DNA from 3 places in the Brevibacillus sp. NL20B1 genome. Region 1 is predicted to be linked to each of the others. Evidence: predicted binding sites of a transcription regulator. Region 1 holds the regulator's gene; each other region holds the start of a gene.
The links. The regulator LexA, encoded in region 1, represses DNA repair genes until DNA is damaged. The targets are predictions, from matches to a motif close to CGAACATATGTTCG.

Region 1 (3,280 bases):
GATTGTTCGTTTTCCAAACGTTTCTTTTTCACCCATTCATTCCAGTATTCAACTTCCTCAGCGCCTTCACCTAAAACTTCAATTTCGCCTATACAATATTCACAGATGTAATAGATTTCTCCATCGCGGAGAATGGAGCACTTCTTTGGTCTCAAATGCTCGATTTCGCACCAAAAAGAAAGTTTCTTGCAATGTTCGCATCTTATATCATCGTCTTCCATATTACTTTTGTACCTCCTAAGTATTAATCGACCGTACACTTACAGACGTATTCCAAAGAATACATTAACCATAATGATAAAATATGTCAATTATTATGATTTATGGAAAAAGAAAAATCTGTTTATTTTTACTGATACGTGCATACTGACCAAGATGAGTCATGTGAAAAACGAATCCAGGCAGTGATAAACCAGTAATCCGCTTGCTTTCCAGCACGGATGTGAATATGAAATGGAACCGCATGGGGCCGTGTAATTTTGCAGCCTGGCTGGCTTCTGCAAAAATGTGGACGAGAATATATAGAAGGATGCAACGATTGGCGAGGTAATCCGTATATCCTAAGAGAAAGGAGTGTGCCCGATGGAAATACTGCTGTGGATTGTCATCGTGGCGTTGTTTGTCGCAAGCATCGCCGGTATTTTTCTTCCGGTTTTGCCGGATACGATTTTGCTTTGGGCCGGGTTTTTGCTGTACCACTTTGTCCTCGCCGAACCGGGGGCCGGGCTGCCGGCGTCGTTCTGGTGGGGGATGGTGGTGCTGAGTGTGCTGCTGTACGGCGCCGATTTGCTGACCAACATGTACTTCGTGAAGCGGTACGGCGGTTCCAAGTGGTCGTCGATTGCAGCGGCGGTCGGTATCTTTCTCGGGATTTTCCTGTTCCCGCCGTTCGGGATGCTGATCCTGCCGTTTTTGTTTGTGGTGTTGGTAGAGCTGTTCGTATCCAACCAGCCGTTTGAACGGGCGATTAAGGCGGGGGTGGGATCGCTCGTCGGATTTCTCGGCAGCGCAGTCGTCAAGGTCGTCCTGCAAATCGTGATGATCATCTGGTTTTTCATCGCCGCCCTGTAGATCATGCTCCAAGGGGGCGAGATGCAATTCCTGCACCGGATCGTGCCGGTCTGACAGCGCCATAGAAAAAACGAGCCCGTATCTTTCGACGATGGTCGGGAAAGATACGGGCTATTCGTTTTCCTAGTGAATCAACCGGTACACTCCGATGACTTTTCCCAGAATGGTGACCGAGTCCAGGATGATCGGCTCCATCGTGGAATTCTCCGGCTGCAGGCGGAAGTGGTTTTTCTCCTTGAAGAACCGCTTGACGGTGGCTTCGTCCTCATCGGTCATCGCCACGACAATGTCGCCGTTGTTGGCCACGTTTTGCTGGCGCACGATGACGTAGTCGCCGTCGAGGATGCCTGCCTCGATCATACTGTCACCCGACACGCGAAGCATGTACACCTTGTCCGAGGTGACAATGTGTTCCGGCAGGGGGAAGTAATCCTCCACGTGTTCCACGGCCGTAATGGGCTGCCCGGCCGTTACCTTCCCGATGACGGGCACTCGCACGACGGATACTTCATAGTCATCCTGATAGCGGTCGCCATCGGTCAACAGCTCAATCGCGCGCGGCTTGGTGGGGTCGCGCCGGATCAATCCTTTCTTTTCCAGACGGGCCAGGTGACCGTGGACGGTGGAGCTGGAGGCCAACCCGACGGCCTCGCCAATTTCACGAACGGACGGCGGATATCCCTTGTCGCGGACTTCCTTGCGAATGAAATCGATAATGGCTTGTTGTCTGCTGGATAGCTTGGACATGGACCACACCCCTGTTTTCTCGAACATGTTTTCTATATTGTACCATGGGATCTTGCGTTCGACAAACGTTAGTTCGATTTCGCTTGACACAAAACACATGTTCGCATTATGATGAAAACAAGAATATAGAACGTATGTTTGCAGGGGGATGGTATCATGCATGCTGTATCCGCACACAACCGTTTCACCAAAAAACAGGAGCGCCATAGCCGCACTGGTGTGAGACGCGGTGGGGCATTGATCTTTTTCGTGGTATTCTCTCTCTTTTTTTACTTCCTGACAGAACTTGTGTTCGCATCGGAGTCGTCGTCGATCGTGCCTGTGAAGGTAGTGACCGTTCAGAAGGGTGACAGCTTGTGGAAAATTGCCGTTGAGCACCAGGACGAAGCCGACATGGAGGTGCGCGAACTGGTGTACGCGATCAAAAAGATGAACCGACTGGACAACTCCGACATATACCCCGGACAGCGCTTGGCTGTTCCCGTCGGAGAGTAGACGGCAGCCAAGACAGCGGGGCAGGCCAGTGTATATCCTTTCGCTTGCGTTGTGCCGCCGATGTGTTATAATAGAGCGGCATTACAGAGAGTAGGGGGAGAGGCTGTGGTAACCGACGCGGAAATCAAACGGATCAACGAGTTGGCCAAGAAATCCCGCGAACAAGGCCTGACCGACGATGAAAAACAGGAGCAGCAGGCACTGCGGCGCAAGTACATCGACGCTGTCAAGGCGTCCCTGCGGGCTAACCTGGAATCGATCCGCTATGTGGAAGATCTTGAGGACAACGGTCCCAAACATTAAGATAACGTGTACTGGCACAAAAAGGCATCCACGCGCTTCGCTTGGATGTCTTTTTCTACGACGAAACGGAGCGAACAGGGAGGAATGCGCATGTCGTGGCTTGCTGTGGCAGTGGGGGGCGCTGTCGGATCAATCGTGCGGTATGGATTGGGCCTGGTGCTGAATCAGCCGGGCTGGCCGGCAGGTACGTGGGGAGCCAATGTTGTCGGCTCGTTTTGCATCGGTCTTTTGTACGCCTGGGGAAAGGAGCGGGGGTTTCTCCCGCCGGAGCTGTACCTGCTTTTTACCACCGGGCTGTTGGGCGGCTTTACGACCTTTTCTACCTTTTCTCTGGAGGTCATCACCTTTTTTGGCGACGGGAACATTGGACGCGGATTGGCGTACGTGCTGCTCAGCGTCGGCATTGGGCTGTTGGCCTGCGGAGCCGGAGTCTGGCTGGGCCGGCATGTGGGCTGACGCCAGCGCGATTGAAGCGAAGGGAGGATGGACGTGACGATTCGGCATCCCGATTACGAACAGGAACAAAAGCGGCTGGATGAAACGGTGTCCGCCATTGAACGGGAGATCGAGATACTGCGCGAGGAAGTAAGGGAAGTGACCGACGACTACGTGAAGCAGGTGGTCGGGTACAAAAAGGCCAAGGAACTGCGGTATCTGGAAGACC
Region 2 (3,280 bases), on a different contig from region 1:
TCGATCATATCAGCAGGGAAGCTGCCTATTTCATGAATCGATTAGAGCAATTAAATACGGGAACCCTTGATCCCTTGCCCGATGCCATCATTAATGAAAATGTATTTTTCCTCAGAATCATGGCAGACCACGCCAAATTTATCAACCACTTGCTTGATCCTTCCGAAAGAAAACTTGTCGAACAGGCTCGTGAGTTTAGCCATGACTTTGATCAACTCCTTTATCAAGCGATTGACCTCAACTCCATGCGGCCTCAGTCACAAACCCTTCCTCTCCTTGAACAATTTGTCGATCAAAATCGCGTTTCCGTACGTCAATTGCGCGACTTCAAGAAGACAGCACGTGAACTGATTGAGGCATGCAGAATAAAAAGCATAATCCCGCCGCTGCTCGCTGATCACGTATTCAGAGAAGCATCGCGCTTTCTCGAAATCCTGGATGCATTTGAGGTGGCTTTGTCCTCCTCGAAATAAAGAGAACGTCATATCGGTCTGTAAGCATGATGAATCCACCCCCACCCCCATAATGGGGGTTTCAACATTTTACAACATTTGAACCAAGTGAGCTGTAGGAGTCAACCGGTGTACGATTTCGTCACACGCACGACATCCTCGATCTGAATCCACACAGAATCCCAATCACTGACCAGCAGGAACCGTCGTTCGTCAGCGTCAATCTGCTTTACGCTCCCCCATGCCGTTTCAAACACGCCGCGTCCTGCGGATATTTCCCGGAACCATGTAACGCTGATCGCGTAGTCGTACTGCGTAGCGTCATAGATACGAAAACAGTTTTCATCATAGTCGATCTCGTCAACAACCGGTCTCTCTGCAAGCCCTTCATCCGCGTTCACAGGCCCGCTTTCTGTTTTTTTCTCCGGCTGTACCATCCGCGCGGTTCTGAACCAATCTCCTATTTTCTGCCCCATCTAGATGTCTCCTTTCGTTCCCACGCTTCCAACAGCTTGATGTCGTTCGGGTGTGAGCGAACCCATTGGATGTACCCTTCCCGTGCCAAAATGGCCAGTACCTCCATGACACCGGCGCGGCTACGACCTGTTTTCACGCACAGTTCATCCACGTTCGGCGTTCGCCTGCGCCCAACAGAAAAGTTGGCGATGATGCGGAGCACCTTCCGTTCAATATCCTGCAGCACGCTGTTTCACCACTGGAACTGCAGCGAGGATGTTGTCAACGGAGAAGATGCGAAACGCCCGACGCGCAAAACAGTAGGCTTTTACACGCCCCCTGCTGATCTCATGAATTCGGACAGTTCGCTTCGACGTTCGCCCATGGCGATCCAGATAGATGATCTCGACTAGCTGACCGCTGTTCATATAGCGCTGCAGGTACCCGATCATCGTCATTCCTCCTGTATATACGAACATTTGTTTGTATTATATGCGAACATGAGGCGAACATGCAAGAAAAAATGCCCCACTGTCCGTGGAGCATGTGTTCGTTCACCATTGTCAGCCCATTGTGGTGATTGCGTCAGAAGTGCAGCGCTTCAATTGTTTCCGGCATTCTTACGACCGATACGCCTCCTCCAGAATGCGCAGGTAATCCTCCGCCGTAATCGTCCGCACATTGCTTGGCGTGGAGGCGTTTTGCACCGACAGCTCTACGATCCGCGGAAAGTCCTCTTCGCGCACACCCGGCAAGTCTTTCAGCTTTGGAATGTCCAGGCTGTGCGTAAAGGCCTCAATGCCGTCAATCAGCTTTTCGACAGCCAACTCGTCCGCGTCCGCATCGGCGGCAAACCCCATGTAACGCGCCAATCTGGCGTGCATCGGCTTGTTTTCCACTGCATTGAACCGAAGCACATGGGGCAAAAATACTGCATTCGCGACGCCGTGGGGCGTGTCGTAAAGCCCGCCGAGCGCTTCCGCCAGACAGTGCACAGCCGCGACATCCGCCGAGCCAAAACAGAGCCCCGCCAGCAGACTGCCCTCCAGCATGGCGGAACGGGCCTCTACATTTCGACCATCGGCATAAGCAGCCGGCAGTGCGGAGACAATCGTCTGCATCGCACGGGCGCCGAGGGCTTGCGAGATCGGATTGGTCACCTTGCAGGTATACCCCTCGATGGCGTGAACCAAGGCGTCGACGCCGGTGGCAGCAGTGACAGCGGGCGGAACACTGAGCGTCAAACTGGGATCAAGCACGGCCAGCGTTGGGCGCAAGGCGGCGTGTTTGAGCGTCATTTTTCGGTGCGTGGCCGACTCGGTAATGACTGCGGAGCGGGTCACTTCCGATCCCGTCCCGGCTGTAGTGGGAACGCAAATGATCGGGGCAATGTTTGCGTAGGGAAGCCGTCCGTCCGCGTAGTCGGCGGGCGTTCCGCCATTTGGTCCGCACAGCGCGATCGTTTTCCCCGTGTCCATGGCGCTTCCCCCGCCGATGGCCACCACCATGCTGGCACCTGTGTCACGGAATTGTTCTGCTCCCGCCAAGCATTCCGTATCCCGCGGATTTTGGCTGAGCGACGCAAACAGCGACACGGCAAAACCCGCTTCCTGCAGAGCTGTCTGGATCGGTTCAACCAGGCCCGCGCGGATCACGCCGGGGTCACTGACCAGCAATATGGACGAGCCGACCTGCAGGGAGTGCAGCAGTTCCGGCAGGTGGAGAGCCTTGCCCATCCCCATTTCAATACGCGTGGAGCAATTGTAGTGAAAGGCATTCATCCGGTTTCCCCCCGATTTTTACAAGCTCGTGACAGTACCATCATAACTGGCAGGAAAAACGGATTTCCACACAAAATTTGAAATATTCCACTTATTGAGGCGAACAATTATGTACGACGAACAGAAACCGCCATACGAAAATGTTGTTGCAATTTCTGCAAAAATCGCTTTGATGTTTACGTGACCAGCCAGACAATCTGTTCGTCATACGGTATGAACTCCAGTTCCCAGGGGGGCTAGCAGTGATAAAAAATGGATGGTATGTGATTACAGGTTCCTATTTTGTTACCCTATTCCTTGCATCATGGATGTACACTGCGATCACGAAGCTGCCGATTGATCAACATCGAGATGTGTCAGGACTGGTTTTAGGATCTGTAATGGTAGTCATCCCATATATCGTCGGTGGTCTGTACGCAGGGATTGCTCATAAACGAGGGGCAACAAGAGCAGCCGTGTGGATCGGTATACTCCCTGCCATCGCAGAAAAGGTTCTGATTTTTCTGATCGGCAGCTGCTATGTCATAATGGAAGGGAGCCCTATCACATGGGAAAACGTCATGATGTTTGTCAGTGCCGAAGCCGTTCCCT
Region 3 (3,280 bases), on a different contig from region 1:
CCTGTTCGGCCGGTACGGCTGTTTTTTTGTCTTGTGTGAGGGGAGGCACCCGGATTATGGCGCGGTGGCCTCGAACCCGACAATTTGACTCAGCTTCACTTTTTTGTCGCCTTCCAGGACGAACTCCACGACGCCGTTCTTCATGCTGACCGCTTTGATTACGCCGGTGTTCTCGGTGGTGGACGTGGTGCCGTCCGGGTTGGTGGACGTCTCGGTGTAGGTGATCGTGTAGCCGATCATCTGCGCGTACTGGAGCGTGTTGTTCATCGGCAGATTGTCCGGCTTCACCGACATGCCGACCACGTCTTCCAGCTTGATGGTCTTGCCGTTGTCCAACTGGAATTCCACTTTGCCGTTTTTCATCGCAAAGCCGACAATCACGCCGTCCTTGATCTCTTCAATGGTGGTGATGTCGTCTGTCGTATCCGGATTGCCGTCCCTGTCCACCTGCCGCGTCTCCTTGTAGGAGATCTGCTTGCCGATCATGTCCGCGTACTTCAGACTGTTGTCCAGTTCGGCTCCGGTCAAGCCTTTGGACTCCAGGCCCTTCACCCATTCGCGCGGGATTGGTGTCTGTTCGCCCGCGATCCGGAAGTAGATTTTGCCGTTATCCATGGAGACCGATTCGATGACGCCCGACTTTTTCTCGTGGATCACTTCGCCGGTCAGCTCGTCCACCAGCTGCAAATCGTAGGTGGCTGTCTTTCCGATCAGGCCCTCATACTCGCGCAGGGTGAGCATGCTGTTGTTGGACTGCTCCATCAGGTTGGCCATTTTCGTGATCTTTTCCACCATGGTCATCATGCTGGTCTGCTGGATAAATTGCGTGTTGTCCATCGGAGAGAGCGGGTCCTGGTTTTTCAACTGCTCCAGCAGCAGTTTCATAAAGGCGTTCTGGTCCATCTCGGTGGTAAACTCTTTTTTGCCTTTGTAGCTCCAACTGGGCTGTATGTATGGATTGTTGTTAACGCTTCCTGTACCTGCCATGACGATCCTCCCTGACATGTCGGGTGTGTCGCTTACACATACGTAGAGACTCATTATCAGTATCGGCAGAAGCTGACTGCGGGTGAAGACAAACATTTGTTCGAATTTCCGCTTATTTTTTGAACGATTGTGCTATAATGGGAAATGACATGTGACAAGGAGATGAACGAGGGAATGGACCGTTTTGAATTGGTATCGGAGTATCAGCCGTCCGGTGACCAGCCAACCGCCATTGCCCAACTGGTGGAGGGCGTAAAAGCGGGCAAGCGTCACCAGACGCTGCTGGGGGCGACCGGTACGGGAAAAACCTATACGGCGGCGCAGGTGATCGCCCAGGTGAACAAACCGACGCTGGTGATCGCCCACAATAAGACCTTGGCGGCACAGTTGTGCGCCGAGTTCAAGGAGTTTTTCCCCCATAACGCCGTCGAATACTTCGTCAGCTACTACGACTACTACCAACCGGAAGCGTACATTCCCCAAACAGATACCTATATTGAAAAAGACTCCAGCATCAACGACGAGATCGACAAGCTGCGCCACTCGGCCACCAGCGCCTTGTTCGAGCGGCGGGACGTGATCATCGTCGCGTCCGTCTCGTGCATTTACGGGTTGGGTTCTCCGGAAGAGTACCGGGAGCTTGTGCTGTCGCTGCGCGTCGGGATGGAGAAAAGCCGGGACGAGGTGCTGCACCGGCTGGTGGACATCCAGTACGACCGCAACGACATCAACTTCGTCCGCGGGACCTTCCGCGTCCGTGGCGACGTCGTGGAGATTTTCCCCGCGTCCCACGGCGAACATGCGATCCGCGTGGAGTTTTTCGGAGACGAAATCGAACGGATCACGGAGATTGACGTGGTGACCGGAGAGATTATCGGCCAGCGCGACCACGTCGCCATCTTTCCGGCATCCCACTACGTGACCCGCGACGAGAAAATGAAGCGGGCCATCCAGAGCATTGGAGCGGAGCTGGAAGAGCGGCTGGCCGAACTGCGCGCCGCAGGCAAGCTGCTGGAGGCGCAGCGCCTGGAGCAGCGCACCCGCTACGACATGGAAATGCTGGCGGAGATGGGCTTCTGCTCCGGCATCGAAAACTACTCCCGCCACCTGACGGGGCTGCCGCCGGGACATCCGCCATACACGCTGCTCGACTATTTCCCCAAGGACTTCCTCGTCATCATCGACGAGTCGCACATGACCCTGCCGCAGATTCGCGGGATGTACAACGGGGACCGGGCGCGCAAGGACGTCCTGGTCGAACACGGCTTCCGTCTGCCGTCGGCGCGGGACAACCGTCCGCTCACCTTCGAAGAGTTTGAGTCAAAGGTGAATCAGGCCATCTACATTTCTGCCACGCCTGGCCCGTATGAGCTGGAGCACTGCCCGGTCCTGGTGCAGCAGGTGATTCGTCCCACCGGCCTGGTTGACCCGACCATTTCCGTGCGGCCGATCAAGGGGCAGATCGACGACCTGATCGGCGAGATCCGGGCCACGATCGCCAAGGATGAGCGCGTGCTGGTCACGACGCTGACGAAAAAGATGGCCGAGGACTTAACCGACTATCTGAAGGAAATCGGGATCAAAGTACGCTACCTGCACTCCGACATCAAGACGATCGAGCGGATGCAGATATTGCGCTCCCTGCGACTTGGGGAATTTGACGTGCTGATCGGGATCAACCTCCTGCGGGAGGGGCTTGACCTTCCCGAAGTGTCGCTGGTGGCGATTCTCGAAGCGGACAAGGAAGGCTTCCTCCGCAACGAACGCTCGCTGATCCAGACGATCGGCCGGGCGGCCCGCAACGCCGAGGGACGCGTCATCATGTACGCCGACCGGATCACCGACTCCATGGCGGCAGCCATCCGGGAGACGGAGCGGCGCCGTTCCATCCAGATCGCGTACAATGAAAAGCACGGCATTACGCCGCAGACCGTGAAGAAAGCCATCCGCGAAGTGATCGAGGCGACGCGGGTGGCAGAAGAAAAAGCGGAATACCTGCCGCATGCAGACTTCAAGAAGATGCCGAAGAAAGACCGCCTGGCCGTGATTGAACGGATGGAAGAAGAAATGAAGGAAGCAGCACGAAATCTGATGTTTGAACGCGCGGCCGAACTGCGAGACTTGATACTGGAGCTGAAGGCAGAGCTCTAAGAAAAGAGGTATGTACATGCCATTGGAAAACATCGTAGTAAAAGGCGCTCGCGCCCACAACCTAAAAAATATCGACGTCGTCATCCCCCGGGACAAGTTCGTCGTACTGACGGGACTCTCCGGTTCCGGGAAGTCGTCGCTT

Region 2: the regulator LexA is predicted to act here: its motif matches at 1,381-1,394, upstream of KDN35_RS01750 (WYL domain-containing protein).
Region 3: the regulator LexA is predicted to act here: its motif matches at 1,077-1,090, upstream of uvrB (excinuclease ABC subunit UvrB).

Annotation. Positions count from the first base shown of each region.
Region 1 is NZ_JAGTPT010000009.1:108,000-111,279, reverse strand. It holds gene KDN35_RS08460 (hypothetical protein) at 1-221, opposite strand, end outside; gene KDN35_RS08455 (DUF456 domain-containing protein) at 583-1,071, shown strand; gene lexA (transcriptional repressor LexA) at 1,195-1,818, opposite strand; gene yneA (cell division suppressor protein YneA) at 2,038-2,313, shown strand; gene KDN35_RS08440 (DUF896 domain-containing protein) at 2,419-2,616, shown strand; gene crcB (fluoride efflux transporter CrcB) at 2,707-3,072, shown strand; gene KDN35_RS08430 (UvrD-helicase domain-containing protein) at 3,106-3,280, shown strand, end outside.
Region 2 is NZ_JAGTPT010000002.1:8-3,287, reverse strand. It holds gene KDN35_RS01765 (DUF2935 domain-containing protein) at 1-473, shown strand, start outside; gene KDN35_RS01760 (YolD-like family protein) at 575-853, opposite strand; gene KDN35_RS01755 (LexA family transcriptional regulator) at 913-1,155, opposite strand; gene KDN35_RS01750 (WYL domain-containing protein) at 1,139-1,360, opposite strand; gene KDN35_RS01745 (iron-containing alcohol dehydrogenase) at 1,529-2,689, opposite strand; partial or broken gene KDN35_RS01740 (hypothetical protein) at 2,932-3,280, shown strand, end outside.
Region 3 is NZ_JAGTPT010000030.1:36,340-39,619, forward strand. It holds gene KDN35_RS17545 (flagellar hook assembly protein FlgD) at 55-987, opposite strand; gene uvrB (excinuclease ABC subunit UvrB) at 1,162-3,138, shown strand; gene uvrA (excinuclease ABC subunit UvrA) at 3,155-3,280, shown strand, end outside.